DNA from 4 places in the Streptomyces roseirectus genome. Region 1 is predicted to be linked to each of the others. Evidence: riboswitches for the same ligand, from Rfam matches in the RefSeq annotation. Region 1 holds a riboswitch; each other region holds the start of a gene.

Region 1 (3,714 bases):
TCATCTACATCCCGATCAAGCTGGGCGGGTTCGACGAGATCTTCGCCTCGGCGGGCGAGAAGTACACGGCGGCGAAGGCGGGCGGGCTCGTGCCGGCCGAGGCGGGGCAGTGGACGTACGCCACGCTGGCGCTCGGCTCCGCGCTGGCCCTGTTCATGTATCCGCACTCCATCACCGCGACGCTCTCCTCCAAGAACCGTGACGTGATCCGTCGCAACACCACGATCCTCCCGCTGTATTCCCTGATGCTCGGGCTGCTGGCGCTGCTCGGGTTCATGGCGATCGCGGCGAACGTGAACACGCACGGGAACAATCAGCTGGCCATCCCGCAGCTGTTCGAGGACATGTTCCCGGACTGGTTCGCGGGGGTCGCCTTCGCGGCGATCGGGATCGGGGCGCTGGTGCCGGCCGCGATCATGTCCATCGCCGCGGCCAACCTCTTCACGCGCAACATCTACAAGGACTTCCTCAAGCCCGAGGCGACGCCGGAGCAGGAGACGAAGATCTCCAAGCTGGTGTCGCTGCTCGTGAAGGTCGGCGCGCTGGTCTTCGTCCTGACGATGGACAAGACGGCCGCGATCAACTTCCAGTTGCTGGGCGGCATCTGGATCCTCCAGACGTTCCCGGCGCTCGTCGGTGGCCTCTTCACGCGCTGGTTCCACCGCTGGGCCCTGCTGGGCGGGTGGGCGGTCGGCATGGTCTACGGCACGATCACCGCGTACAACGTCGCCTCGCCGACCCAGAAGCACTTCGGCGGCTCCAACGACACGATCCCCGGCATCGGTGAGATGGGCTACATCGGCCTCACGGCGTTCGTCCTCAACGTCGCGGTGACGGTCGTCCTGACGTTCGTCCTCCGCGCGGCGAAGGCCCCCGACGGCATCGACGAGACCAGCCCCGCCGACTACACGGCCGACGCGGGCGACCCGGGCGTCCAGACGGAACTTCCCCCGGCGACTTCGGGAGCGGCCCACTAGCTCGATCGGCGAGGCTGTTCGGGCGGCTGCGGCACCGTCGTGGCTTGTCGCGCAGTTCCCCGCGCCCCTGAAGGATGCGCTGTCGCGCACCTTCAGGGGCGCGTTGCTATGGGCGCTGTAGAACTTCGTAATTTCCAACGCACTTAAGGGGCGCGGGGAACTGCGCGAACGGCCACAACGCACCCGCAGCCCGCCACGAACCGCACCCCCCACCCCCTCCCCGGCATCACAGTTCCCACCCACAAGTTGACGCTCCGAAGCCGATGCGACACAACATCTGGGGGTGCCACCACGGCCCGGCACTAGATGTATGCTCATGCTCGCTGTCGCCGCAGGGGAATCCGGTGCGAATCCGGAACTGTCCCGCAACGGTGTACTTGTGCGCGTATGCGCAGAGCGTCAGTCCGAGGACCTGCCGACGGCATACGCCCGGCCGTACCCAGGAACGGCCCGGCGTGCCCTGACGTCCGGGCCTCGCGGAGTGGGCCGGGGTGCAAACGCGCCGTGTGTTTGTGCTGCCCCCTGCCCGCAAGGCCCCTTGCCGAGCGAGGGAGAGCCTCACGTGACCATCGCGCCAGCCGAACCGGCTTCAGAGGTCCAGGCGGTCGAGACCGAGAACGACGGCCCCGGAGCCGCGTTGCTGCGGACCCTGACGGAGCTGACCGCCGACCTCCCCGACGCCGACCCCGGCCGGGTCGCCGCCGCGGCCCTGCGCGGCCGGTCCGCCCGCGCGGACGAGGCCGAGCTGCGTGAGCTGGCCACGGAGGCCGCCGCGGGCCTGATCTCGGAGGACCCGGCGTACTCCCGTCTCGCCGCCCGCCTACTGACGATCAGCATCCGCGCCGAGGCCGCCTCCCAGAGTGTGACGACGTTCACGGAGTCGATCTCGGTCGGCCACCGCGAGGGCCTGATCGCCGACCGCACCGCCGAGTTCGCCCGCGTCCACGCCACGCACCTCGACGGCCTGATCGACCCCGCCGCCGACGACCGCTTCGGCTACTTCGGCCTGCGCACCCTGCACAGCCGTTACCTGCTGCGTCACCCGATCACCCGCAAGGTGATCGAGACGCCCCAGCACTTCCTGCTCCGGGTCGCCTCGGGACTGGCCGAGGACGACACCGTCCGCGCCCTGGACGAAGTCGCCGCCCTGTACGGCCTGATGAGCCGCCTGGACTATCTCCCGTCCTCCCCCACGCTCTTCAACTCCGGCACCCGGCACCCCCAGATGTCGTCCTGCTACCTCCTGGACTCCCCCAAGGACGAGCTGGACTCCATCTACGACCGCTACCACCAGGTCGCGCGCCTGTCGAAGCACGCCGGCGGCATCGGCCTGTCGTACTCCCGCATCCGCTCCCGGGGTTCGCTGATCCGCGGCACCAACGGGCACTCCAACGGCATCGTGCCGTTCCTGAAGACGCTGGACGCGAGTGTCGCGGCCGTGAACCAGGGCGGGCGGCGCAAGGGCGCGGCGGCGGTGTACCTGGAGACCTGGCACTCCGACATCGAGGAGTTCCTGGAGCTGCGGGACAACACCGGCGAGGACGCCCGCCGCACGCACAACCTGAACCTCGCGCACTGGATCCCGGACGAGTTCATGCGCCGCGTGAACGCCGACCAGGAGTGGTCGCTGTTCTCCCCCTCGGACGTCCCCGAGCTGGTCGACCTGTGGGGCGACGAGTTCGACGCGGCGTACCGCAAGGCGGAGGCCGCCGGGCTCGCCAAGAAGACGATCCCGGCGCGTGACCTGTACGGCCGCATGATGCGCACGCTCGCGCAGACCGGCAACGGCTGGATGACGTTCAAGGACGCCGCGAACCGCACGGCGAACCAGACCGCCGAGCCGGGTCACGTCGTCCACTCGTCCAACCTGTGCACGGAGATCCTGGAGGTCACGGACGACGGTGAGACGGCCGTCTGCAACCTGGGTTCGGTGAACCTGGGCGCGTTCGTGACCGGCTCCGACATCGACTGGGAGCGGCTGGACGAGACCGTCCGCACCGCCGTGACCTTCCTCGACCGCGTCGTCGACATCAACTTCTACCCGACCGAGCAGGCGGGGCGTTCCAACGCGAAGTGGCGTCCGGTGGGCCTGGGGGCGATGGGCCTTCAGGACGTGTTCTTCAAGCTGCGGCTGCCGTTCGACTCGGCCGAGGCGAAGGCGCTGTCGACGCGGATCGCCGAGCGGATCATGCTGGCCGCGTACGAGGCGTCGGCCGACCTCGCCGAGCGCAGCGGGCCACTGCCCGCGTGGGACAAGACCCGGACGGCCCGTGGTGTGCTGCACCCCGACCACTTCGGCGTCGAGTTCACCTGGCCGGAGCGCTGGGCCGCCCTGCGGGAGCGGATCGCGTCGACGGGGCTGCGCAACTCGCTGCTCCTGGCGATCGCGCCGACCGCGACGATCGCGTCCATCGCGGGCGTCTACGAGTGCATCGAGCCGCAGGTGTCCAACCTGTTCAAGCGCGAGACACTGTCCGGGGAGTTCCTTCAAGTCAACTCGTACCTGGTGCAGGACCTCAAGGACCTCGGCGTGTGGGACGCCCGGACCCGGGAGGCGCTGCGCGAGGCCAACGGCTCGGTGCAGGACTTCGTGTGGATCCCGGAGGAGGTGCGGGCGCTGTACCGCACGGCGTGGGAGATCCCGCAGCGCGGTCTGATCGACATGGCCGCCGCGCGCACGCCGTACCTGGACCAGGCGCAGTCCCTGAACCTGTTCCTGGAGACGCCGACCATCGGC
Region 2 (3,714 bases), 5.1 Mb from region 1:
CGGACCTGCCCCCGCTCCACCGCCTGTGCGTGCGCGCCGTCGGCCTCCCGCGCCGCCGGTCCCGCTCCGGCCTGCACGAACTCACCGCCCTGACGTTCCTCGACCACGGCCTCCGTCTCGACCAGACCGCCGCCGCCCTCTTCACCCGCCCCGACACGGTCCGCTACCGCCTCGCCCGCCTCCAGCGGATCACCGGCGGCTCCCCGGGCAGCGGGGCGGGCGGCCACGCGCAGACGCCGCGCCGGTGGTGGGCGCTGACGACGTGGCTGGGCGGGGACGGGAAAACCCCGGGCGTCCGGCCGGGGGCCAGGGATACGTTGGCGCCGTGACCACGCTTCCCCTCGACACCGACCGGCTGCGGCTGCGCCTCTTCGGACCGGCGGACCTGGACGACCTGTACGCGTACCAGCGGCTGCCGGAGGTGGCGAGGTACCTCTACCGGCCGCCGCTCACCCGGGAGAGGTGCGAGGAGTCGCTGGCGCGGCGGGCGGACGGGACGGGGTGGACGCGGGACGGGGACGATCTGGTGCTCGCGGTGTGCCGGCGGGACGAGCCGGGAGTGGTCGGGGAGATCGTGCTGAAGCTGGCGAGCGCGCGGGCGGCGCAGGCCGAGATCGGGTGGGTCTTCCATCCGGCGTTCGGCGGGCGGGGGTACGCGACGGAGGCGGCGCGCGCGGCGGCCTCTCTCGCCTTCGGCGCCCTGCGCGTCCACCGTCTCTTCGCCCGCCTCGACACCCGCAACACCGGGTCGGTCCGCGTGTGCGAGCGGCTGGGCATGCGCCGCGAGGCGCACCTCGTGGAGAACGACCTCGACGGCGACGAGTGGGGCAGCGAGTACGTGTACGCGCTCCTCGCCCGGGAGTGGCCCGCGCGGGCCGTGTGATAGCTTCCCAAAGCCAGTCGAACCCGTGTGCGCAGGTGGGCGCACGGGTCAGGGAATCCGGTGCGAATCCGGAGCTGACGCGCAGCGGTGAGGGTGACGGGCGGGGCAAGGGCCTGTCGTCACATTCGCGTCGTCCGCCCGTAGGGCGGGCCGGGAGGGGTCTGGTGCGTGCAGCTGCGAGGCGGAGGAGGGAGTCGACGCGGAGCGTCGGCGACCGACGACAACGCCGCAGATGCGCGTGCCAGACCCCTCCCGGCAGACGGGAATGTGACGACAGGCCCTTAGGGCCACTGGACGGCGTTGACGCGGTCCGGGAAGGCGTTCCGGTCGGGTGATCCCGAGTCCGAAGACCTGCTGGCGGCCTGCGGCCGGGTGGACGGTCGGGGGTGGACCGTACGACCGGGCTTCGCGTACGAGCCCTCGACGCCGAAGGAAACGCTGTGCAGTTCGCACGCCCCGCTGCCCTGTTCCTCGTCTGTGCCGTCCTGCTGACCGGCTGCGCCGGCTCCGGTGACGACGCGAAGAGCGCCGCCACGGCGGTGACGCTCACCAACTGCGGGCACGAGGTCACCGTCGACGCGCCGCCGAAGCGGGCGGTCTCCCTCAACCAGGGCACGACGGAGATCATGCTCTCCCTGGGCCTCGCGGACCGCATGGCCGGCACGGCGACGTGGACCGACCCGGTCGAGGGCCCCTTGAAGGAGGAGAACGCGAAGGTCAGGCGCCTCGCGGACAACGCCCCTTCGCTGGAGACGGTCCTGGACGCCGAACCGGACTTCGTGGCCGCCTCGTTCGCCTCCACCCTCGGCAAGGGCGGCGTCGCCCCGAGGGAGCAGTTCGAGAAACTGGGCGTGCCGACCTACCTGTCCCCCTCGGACTGCGTCGGCAAGGACAACGACGGGGACGGCGACGGCGCCCGCACCCAGCCCCTCAAGCTCGACGCGGTCTACGGCGAAGTCCTGGACCTGGCACGGCTGTTCGGCGTCGAGGAGCGCGGCGAAAAACTCGTCGCGGACCTCAAGAAGCGGGTGGCGAAGGCGACTTCGGGCCTCAAGGCCGGCGACGTCGAGGTCATGTACTGGTTCGCGAACTCCCAGTCCCCCTACCTGGCGGGCTGTTGCGGCGCCCCCGGCGCCATCACCCGTGCGCTGGGCGCGAAGAACGTCTTCGACGACACCAAGGACGAATGGCCGCAGGTGGGTTGGGAGACGGTCGCCGACCGCGACCCGGACGTCCTGGTGATCGGTGACCTCACGCGCAGGCAGCAGACCGCCGAGACCGCCGCGAAGAAGATCGAGTTCCTGGAGTCGAACCCGGTCACGAGGAACATGACGGCGGTGAAGAGGAAGCGGTACGTGCTGCTGTCGGGGCAGGCCATGAACCCGACGATCCGCACGGTCGAGGGCATCGAGAAGGTCGCGGCGGCCCTGCGCGCGTACGGCCTGGCGGGATGACGCGCGGTCTGCTGTCCGGCGCGGGCGGTCTCGCCCTGCTGGCCGCCTCGGTCGCGCTGGCGATCACGATCGGCCCGGCGGACATCGCCGTCGGCGACGTGTGGGCGTCGGTCGCCTCCCATCTCGGCTGGGGGCACACGGAGTTGAGCCCGCTGCGGGACGGCATCGTGTGGAACCTGCGGCTGCCGCGCACGCTGCTGGCGGCGGTGTGCGGGGCGGGGCTCGCGATGTGCGGGGCGGTGATGCAGTCGCTGCTGCGCAACCCCCTCGCCGACCCGTTCGTCCTCGGCGTCTCCTCGGGCGCGTCGACGGGCGCGGTCGTGGTGGTCGTGCTCGGCGCGGGCGGCGGGCTGGTGTCGGTGTCGGGCGGCGCGTTCATCGGCGCGGTGCTGTCGTTCGGCCTGGTGCTGCTGCTCAGTCACACGCTGGGCGGGACGACGGACCGGGTGGTCCTCGCGGGCGTCGCGGCGATGCAGTTGTTCTCGGCGCTGACGTCGTTCGTCGTGATGACGGCGGCGGACGCGGAGACCACCAGGGGCGTCCTGTTCTGGCTGCTGGGCTCCCTGAGCGGGGCCGACTGGACGGACGTCTCCGTCGGCGCGGCCGTCCTCGCGGCGGCGCTGCTGGTGTGCGTGGGGCAGGCGCGCACGCTGGACGCGTTCGCGTTCGGCCAGGACGCGGCGGCGTCGCTGGGCGTGTCGGTGGCCCGGACCCGGCTGGTCCTGCTGTGCGCGACGGCCCTGCTGACGGCGGCCCTGGTCAGCTCGGCGGGCGCGATCGGCTTCGTCGGCCTGGTCCTGCCGCACGCGACCCGCGCGCTCACCGGCCCCGGCCACACCCGTCTGCTGCCGGCGACCGCTCTCGCGGGCGCGGTGTTCCTGGTCTGGGTCGACACCCTCGCCCGGACCGTCCTCGCCCCGCAGGAGGTCCCGGTGGGCGTGGTGACGTCGCTGATCGGGGTCCCGGCGTTCGTGGCGGTGCTGTACCGGACGAAGGGGGCGCGATGAGCGGGCTGCGCGCCGAGCGTGTGCGCCGTGCGGTGGGGGGCGCGCTCGTCCTCGACGGGGTCACCCTCACGCCGCGCCCCGGCGAGGTCACCGGCCTCCTCGGACCCAACGGGTCAGGCAAATCAACCCTGTTGCGTGTCCTCGCCGGCGTCCTCGCCCCGGACGCCGGGGTCGTCACCCTCGACGACCGGCCCCTCTCCGAGGCCGGCCGCCGCGCGGTCGCACGCCGGGTCGCCGTCGTCGAACAGCAGGCGGACACCCAGGTCGCGCTGACCATCGTGGACGTCGTCCGCCTGGGCCGCATCCCGCACCGCCGGGCGTGGACACCCGCGACGCCGGACGACGAGCAGGCCGTCCGCACGGCACTGAC
Region 3 (3,714 bases), 5.0 Mb from region 1:
CGGACGCCGCTGGTCGCGAGGCGGAACGCCGCGGTCGCCCAGGCGAGGTAGTCCGCGCGGTCGGCCGAGCGCAGCGGGAGCGTTTCGCGCAGGGCGGGTTCGTCGACCTGGATGATCGAACTTCCCGATGATTCAAGGTCGTTGACCTCGTCTCGCAGGGCAAGAGCGACTTGGCGGGCGGTGGTGGCGAGCGGCTGGTCGTCGCGGACGAAGGACCAGGCGAGCATCGTCACCGGGCCGGTCAGCATGCCCTTGACCGGGCGGGAGGTGAGGGACTGGGCGTACGAGGTCCAGCGGACGGTCATCGGCTCGGGCCGGGAGACGTCCCCGGCGAGGATCGGCGGCCGGACGTAGCGGGTGCCGTACGACTGGACCCAGCCGTGCCGCGTCGAGAGGTACCCGGTGAGCTGTTCGGCGAAGTACTGGACCATGTCGTCGCGTTCGGGCTCGCCGTGCACCAGCACGTCGAGACCGGCCTTCTCCTGGAAGGCGATCACCTCGCGGATCTCCGCCGCGATCCGCTCCTCGTACCCGGCGTGCGAGATCCGCCCGGCCCTCAGGTCGGCGCGCGCGGTGCGCAGTTCGGGGGTCTGCGGGAACGACCCGATGGTGGTCGTCGGCAGCGCGGGCAGCCCGAGGAGCGCGCGCTGCGCCACCGTCCGCTCGTGGTAGGGCTGCGCCCGGCGCGTGTCGGCCCCGGTGACGGCGGCGGCGCGGGCGCGCACCTCCGGGTCGCGGGTGATCGGCGAGGCCGCGCGGGAGGCGAGGTCGGCGTGGTTGGCGGCGAGCGCGGCGGCGATGGTGTCGACGCCCCGGGAGAGGCCGCGGGCCAGGGTGACGACCTCGGCGGTCTTCTGCCGGGCGAAGGCGAGCCAGCGCAGGATCTGCGGGTCGACGTCGCGCTCGGCGGCGGTGTCGAGGGGGACGTGCAGCAGCGAGCAGGAGGCGGCGACGTCGACCCGGTCCGCGAGCCCGAGGAGGGTGCCCAGCAGGGAGAGCGACTTCGACAGGTCGTTCACCCAGACGTTGCGCCCGTCGACCACCCCCGCGACCAGCCGCTTGCCGGGCAGCCCGCCGACGGCGGCGAGGTCGTCGAGGGTGCCGGGGCGGGTGAAGTCGAGGGCGATCCCCTCGACGGGCGCCTCGGCCAGCACCGGGAGCGCTTCGCCGGGCCGGTCGAAGTACGTCGTGACCAGCAGCTGCGGCCGGTCGGCGAGGGCGCCCAGGTCACGGTAGGCGCGCGCGGCGGCGTTCAGCTCGGCCGGGGTGCGGTCCTGGACGAGGGCGGGCTCGTCGAGCTGGACCCAGCCGGCGCCGGCCGCGCGCAGCTCGGCGAGGATCTGGGCGTACACGGGCAGGAGCCGGTCGAGGAGGGTGAGCGGCTGGAAACCGGCGTCGGTGCCGGGCGCGGGCTTGGCCAGCAGCAGGTAGGTGACCGGGCCGAGCAGGACCGGGCGCGCGGTGAGACCGAGCGCGAGCGCTTCCCCCAGCTCGGTGAGCTGCTTGGCGGGGTGGGCGGTGAAGACGGTGTCGGGGCCCAACTCGGGGACCAGGTAGTGGTAGTTGGTGTCGAACCACTTGGTCATCTCCAGCGGCGGCGCGTCCTGCGTGCCGCGCGCCATGGCGAAGTAGCGCTCCAGCGGGTCGTCGACTCCCGCGTGGCGGGCGGGGACCGCCCCGACCATGACGCTGGTGTCGAGGACGTGGTCGTAGTACGAGAAGTCGCCGGTCGGCACCTCGTCGAGGCCGGCGTCGGCGAGGGCGCGCCAGGTGGCGGCGCGCAGGTCGGCGGCGGTGGCGTGGAGGGCGTCCGCGCCGACGCGGCCCTTCCAGTAGCCCTCGACCGCCTTCTTCAGCTCCCGGTTCCGGCCCTGCCGGGGGTAGCCGTACAGGGTTGCCGCGGCTGCGGGTTTCGTGGTCACGGAGATCTCCTTCACGAGACGATTCCCTGAGGTCCCGGCGACGGGACGCGGGCATGAAGGAGCGGACGGCCCTGTGGCCGCCTCCACGCCGACCCACCCGCGAGGTCACCGGAACTCCGCGCGTGACGTCGCCACACGCGGGCAGTCGGCAGGTCTTCGGACTCGCGGGCACACCTCGTACGAGACGAGGCACCTACTGGCCGTCGCTTCCCAGGTCCGTGCGGACCCAGTGCGTATGACGGCGGTCGTTCCCGCTCACCGCTGCGGGGCAGTCCCGGATTCCCACCGGGTTCCCTCTTGCGACGCGGCCCGTCTGGCTGACGGGGCGAACCGGCTGCGGTGATCAGCGTACGGGGCGCGGGCGCCGTGGGGGAGGGGCGATTTCCGGAAGCGGACACATCTGATAGCCGTCTATTGGTTATGTGATCCTGGTCTCACTATCGAAACGGTTGAGTTTCGCTAGCGGGGTGTGTAGCGTCTGCTGAGTACGAAACCGTTTCGTTCGCGAGACGCCCGATCATCTCATCGGAGCACGCCCCCATGTCACAGACCACCCAGACGCCGGACACGACGTCACTCACCAAGACAGCCGAGGAACCCGCGTCCCGTCACCGCTGGTGGGTCCTCGCGATGATCGGCATAGCCCAGCTGATGGTCACCCTGGACGCGACGATCGTGAACATCGCGATGCCGTCCGCCCAGGCCGACCTCGGTTTCTCCGACGGCGACCGCACCTGGATCGTCACCGCCTACTCCCTCGCCTTCGGCAGCCTCCTGCTGCTCGGCGGACGCATCGCCGACCTCTTCGGCCGCAAGGTCGCCTTCCTCGTCGGCGTCGGCGGCTTCGCCGCGGCCTCCGCGCTGGCCGGCGCCGCCACCAACTTCGAGGTCCTGGTCGTCGGCCGCACCCTCCAGGGCCTGTTCGGCGCGCTGCTCGCGCCCGCCGCCCTCTCGCTGCTGACCACCACCTTCACCGACGCCAAGGAACGCGCCCGCGCCTTCGGCATCTACGGCGCCATCGCCGGCTCCGGCGCGGCCGTCGGCCTGCTGCTCGGCGGCGTGCTCACCGAATACCTCGACTGGCGCTGGACCCTCTACGTCAACCTCGTCCTCGCCGTGATCCCCCTGGCCGGCGGCTGGATCCTGCTCAAGCGCACCGCCCGCGAACCCGGCGCCAAGCTCGACATCCCCGGCACCGTCCTGGTCACCGCCGGACTCTTCGCCGTCGTCTACGGCTTCTCCATGGCCGAGTCCCACGACTGGTCCTCGCCGCGCTCCTGGGGCTTCCTGACCGTCGGCGGACTGCTGCTGATCGCGTTCACCTGGTGGCAGACCAAGGCCGAGCACCCGCTGCTCCCGCTGCGCGTCCTGCTCGACCGCGACCGCGGCGCCTCCTTCGCCGTCATGCTGATCTCCAGCGCCGGCATGTTCGGCGTCTTCCTCTTCCTGACCTACTACCTCCAGCTCAGCCTCGGCTTCTCCGCCGTCAAGACCGGGCTCGCGTTCCTGCCGATGGTCGGCGCGCTGATGGTCTCCGCGACCGTCGCGACCAGCTTCCTCGTCCCCCGGATCGGCCCGAAGACCATCGTCCCGCTCGGCATGGCGCTCGGCGCCGTCGGCCTGGTCTGGATGACGGACCTCGGCCTGGACAGCACCTACGTCACCCACGTCATGCCGCCGCTGATCGTCACCGGCCTCGGCATCGGCCTGGTCATGGCGCCCGCCATGTCCCTGGCGACCAGCGGAGTCGCCGCCCACGACGCGGGCGTCGCCTCGGCCGCCGTCAACACCA
Region 4 (3,714 bases), 4.0 Mb from region 1:
CGAAAGCGGTATACGTCCCGAGGTGATCTTCGCCGCCCTCGTCGGCGCGATCCTCTGGAATCTGCTGACCTGGCTGGTGGGCCTGCCCTCCAGCTCCTCGCACGCCCTCATGGGCGGCCTGATCGGCGCCACGCTGGCCTCGGCCGGCTCGGGCGCGGTGCACGGTGACGTGCTGGTCACGAAGGTGCTGATCCCGGCGGTCGCCGCCCCGATCGTCGCCGGTCTCGCCGCGATGCTCGCCACGCGGCTCTCGTACACCCTGGGCAGGAAGGCCGAAGGCAAGGCCGCCGAGAAGAGCTACCGGTTCGGGCAGATCGCCTCGGCCGGCCTGGTCTCCCTCGCGCACGGCACGAACGACGCGCAGAAGACGATGGGCATCATCACCCTCGCGCTCGTCGCGGGCGGCTCCCTCGCGCCCGACTCGGACCCGCCCACCTGGGTCATCCTCTCCGCGGGCCTCGCGATCGCGCTGGGCACCTACCTGGGCGGCTGGCGCATCATCCGCACGATGGGCAAGGGCCTCACCGACCTCCAGCCGCAGCAGGGCTTCGCGGCGCAGACGTCCGCCGCGACGGTCATCCTCGCCTCCTCCCACCTGGGCTTCTCCCTCTCCACCACGCACGCGGTCTCCGGGTCCGTGATGGGCGCGGGGCTCGGCCGCAAGGGCGGGGTCGTGCGCTGGTCGACGGCCACGCGCATGTTCGTCGCCTGGGGGCTGACGCTGCCGGCCGCCGCGCTGGTCGGCGCGCTCGCCGAGACCGTCACGGACCTCGGGGACTGGGGCACGGCCGCCGTCGCCGTCTTCCTCGTCGCCTCCAGCGCGGCGATCTGGAAGATCTCGCGGCGCGAGGTCGTCGACCACAACAACGTCAACGACACGGACGACGACGGCGCGGGTGCCGCGAGCGGGTCCGACGCCGGTACCGACGCCGGTGAGATCAAGGTCGTCATCCCCTCCCCCGTCGCCACCACCGACCCGGCCGCTCCCCCGGCCGCGACCGTCTGACCCCGAAGGACACCGCAACCATGAAGATCGACTGGTCCGCACTCGGCTCCGTCTTCGGTGTCAGCCTCGTCGTCACCGTCGGGCTCGTGACCCTCTTCACCCTCGGCGTGATGGGCCTGTCCCGGCACGAGCGGGCGCAGGCCGACGGCGGCTCGGCGGCGCTCGCGGTCACGGGCGCGTACGCGTGCTTCGCGGCGTGCCTGGGGGCCGTGGCGTACGGCATCAGCCTCATCGTGGCCTGAGCCGCACGGCGCCTTCCCAAACCCCGCACGGTGTATGCCGTGCGGGGTTTCATGTGGGGTTCTGCACACTCCGCTCTCGCAGGTCAACGGTGAGTTGACGGCTGTTTGAGGGGCGTGGTGGACTGCCGGGGCCATGTACGGCGGCCAGGGAGGAAGACCGGTGCGAATCCGGCGCGGTCCCGCCACTGTGACCGGGGTAGTCATCCCCGGGAGCCAGGAACTCCCACCGCCGGTCTCGTCGAACCAGGGCGTGGACACCCTGAGTGAGGACATAACGCGATGCTCGGCCGCCGTTTGAGGTACCGCCCCCGACCGCTGCCCGCCCCCGCGGCCGGCTGAGCCGATGGGTGCCGATCGCCTCTACGCGTACGGCGCCGCCGCCGGACTCCTCGGTGACCTGGTGCTCGGCGATCCCCGCCGGGGGCATCCGGTCGCCGCGTTCGGGCGTGCCGCGGGCGCTGTGGAGAAGGCGCTGTGGCGCGACCACCGGGGGTGGGGTGCGCTGCACACGGCCGTCTGCGCGGGCGGCGCGGTCCTGCTCGGCGCGGCGGCCTCCGCTGCCGTACGCCGCTCCCCCGCCGCTTCCCTCGCCCTGACCGGCGCCGCCACCTGGGCGGTCGTCGGCGGCACCTCGCTGGCGCGCGAGGCCCGGCACATCGGGCGGGCGCTGGAGGCCGGGGACGTCGAGGCGGCGCGGGCCCGGCTGCCGCACCTGTGCGGGCGCGACCCGCAGGCGCTGGACGCGGACGGGATCGCGCGGGCCGTCGTGGAGTCGGTCGCCGAGAACACGTCCGACGCGGTCGTGGGCGCGCTGGTGTGGGGGGCCGTCGGCGGAGTGCCGGGGCTGCTCGGGTTCCGGGCCGTCAACACGCTCGACGCGATGGTCGGGCACAAGTCGCCCCGCCTGCGGCGGTTCGGGTGGGCGTCCGCGCGTCTCGACGACGTCGCCGGGTGGCCGGGGGCGCGGCTGACGGCCGTGCTGGCCTGTGCCGCCGGGGACGATCCCCGGGGGGCCGTACGGGCGTGGCGGGCGGACGCCGGGAAGCATCCGAGCCCCAACGCCGGGCCCGTGGAGGCGTCGTTCGCCGGGGCGCTCGGGGTGCGGATGGGCGGCACGCTGTCGTACGCGGGGCGGGTGGAGCACCGGCCCGTGCTGAACGGGGACGGGCGGGCCGTCGGCGTGCCGGACATCGAGCGGGCGGTGCGGCTGTCCCGCCGGGTGAGCTGGCTGGCGCTGGGGGCGACGGTCGCCGGGCGGATGGTGGCCGGGGCGGCGTTGAGCGGGGGTTCGGGGCGAGGGGCGGCTGGGGCCTCATCGGCTGGGAGCCCGCGGCGGGGCTCGGGCACGGCGGCACGTGCGGTGTGCGCGGCCCTGGTGGCGGGTGCTGCCCCGGCCGGGACAGCCCGCGCGGGCCTCGCTTCGGGTGCCGCGCGGAACGGTGTCGGGGTGGCGCCTGTTGTGGGCTTGTGGCGCGGGATGGGTGCGCGGTTCTTCGACAAGGGGGGTGACGTATGAGTGGCGGACTGCTGGTCGCCGGGACCACCTCGGACGCCGGGAAGAGTGTCGTCACGGCGGGGATCTGCCGGTGGCTGGTGCGGCAGGGGGTGAAGGTCGCGCCGTTCAAGGCGCAGAACATGTCGCTGAACTCCTTCGTGACGCGGGAGGGGGCGGAGATCGGGCGGGCGCAGGCCATGCAGGCGCAGGCGTGCCGGATCGAGCCGTCGGCGCTGATGAACCCCGTGCTGCTGAAGCCCGGCGGGGAGCGGAGCAGTCAGGTCGTGCTGATGGGGAAGCCCGTCGGCGAGATGGACGCGCGCCGGTATCACGGGGGGCGGCAGGAGCAGTTGCTCGGGACCGTGCTGGAGTGCCTGGCCGAGCTGCGGGCCACGCATGACGCCGTCATCTGCGAGGGTGCGGGGTCGCCGGCGGAGATCAACCTGCGGCGGACCGACATCGTCAACATGGGCATCGCCCGCAACGCGGGGCTGCCGGTGCTGGTGGTGGGCGACATCGACCGGGGTGGGGTCTTCGCCTCGTTCTTCGGGACGGTCGCGCTGCTGGCGCCGGAGGACCAGGCGCTGGTCGCGGGGTTCCTGGTGAACAAGTTCCGGGGCGATGTGTCGCTGCTGGAACCGGGGTTGGAGATGCTGCGCGGGCTGACCGGACGGTCGTCGTACGGGGTGCTGCCGTTCCGCGCGGGCCTCGGGATCGACGAGGAGGACGGCATGGCGGTGTCCCTGCGGGGCGCCGTCCGCGAGTCGTCGCTCGCGCCGCCGGTCGGCGAGGACGTGCTGCGGGTCGCCGTCTGCGCGGTGCCGCTGATGTCGAACTTCACGGACGTCGACGCGCTCGCCGCCGAACCCGGCGTCGTCGTGCGGTTCGTGGACCGGCCGGAAGAACTCGCCGACGCGGACCTGGTCGTCGTCCCCGGAACGCGCGGGACGGTGAAGGCACTTGAGTGGCTG

What was found. Region 1 has a riboswitch for cobalamin ahead of IAG44_RS13175 (ribonucleoside-diphosphate reductase subunit alpha). Riboswitches for the same ligand answer to the same signal wherever they lie in the genome.
Region 2: another riboswitch for cobalamin. It lies ahead of IAG44_RS35900 (ABC transporter substrate-binding protein); the one in region 1 lies ahead of IAG44_RS13175 (ribonucleoside-diphosphate reductase subunit alpha).
Region 3: another riboswitch for cobalamin. It lies ahead of metE (5-methyltetrahydropteroyltriglutamate--homocysteine S-methyltransferase); the one in region 1 lies ahead of IAG44_RS13175 (ribonucleoside-diphosphate reductase subunit alpha).
Region 4: another riboswitch for cobalamin. It lies ahead of IAG44_RS31180 (cobalamin biosynthesis protein); the one in region 1 lies ahead of IAG44_RS13175 (ribonucleoside-diphosphate reductase subunit alpha).

Annotation. Positions count from the first base shown of each region.
Region 1 covers NZ_CP060828.1:3,227,407-3,231,120, forward strand. Annotated here, with positions in the region: gene mctP (monocarboxylate uptake permease MctP) at 1-977, shown strand, start outside; cobalamin riboswitch at 1,278-1,411, shown strand; gene IAG44_RS13175 (ribonucleoside-diphosphate reductase subunit alpha) at 1,540-3,714, shown strand, end outside.
Region 2 covers NZ_CP060828.1:8,301,437-8,305,150, reverse strand. Annotated here, with positions in the region: gene IAG44_RS35910 (helix-turn-helix domain-containing protein) at 1-329, shown strand, start outside; gene IAG44_RS35905 (GNAT family N-acetyltransferase) at 326-883, shown strand; cobalamin riboswitch at 894-1,018, shown strand; gene IAG44_RS35900 (ABC transporter substrate-binding protein) at 1,324-2,337, shown strand; gene IAG44_RS35895 (FecCD family ABC transporter permease) at 2,334-3,344, shown strand; gene IAG44_RS35890 (ABC transporter ATP-binding protein) at 3,341-3,714, shown strand, end outside.
Region 3 covers NZ_CP060828.1:8,225,754-8,229,467, forward strand. Annotated here, with positions in the region: gene metE (5-methyltetrahydropteroyltriglutamate--homocysteine S-methyltransferase) at 1-1,922, opposite strand, end outside; cobalamin riboswitch at 2,053-2,272, opposite strand; gene IAG44_RS35575 (MFS transporter) at 2,463-3,714, shown strand, end outside.
Region 4 covers NZ_CP060828.1:7,261,674-7,265,387, reverse strand. Annotated here, with positions in the region: gene IAG44_RS31190 (inorganic phosphate transporter) at 1-1,006, shown strand, start outside; gene IAG44_RS31185 (hypothetical protein) at 1,027-1,248, shown strand; cobalamin riboswitch at 1,350-1,490, shown strand; partial or broken gene IAG44_RS31180 (cobalamin biosynthesis protein) at 1,592-2,545, shown strand; gene IAG44_RS31175 (cobyric acid synthase) at 2,761-3,714, shown strand, end outside.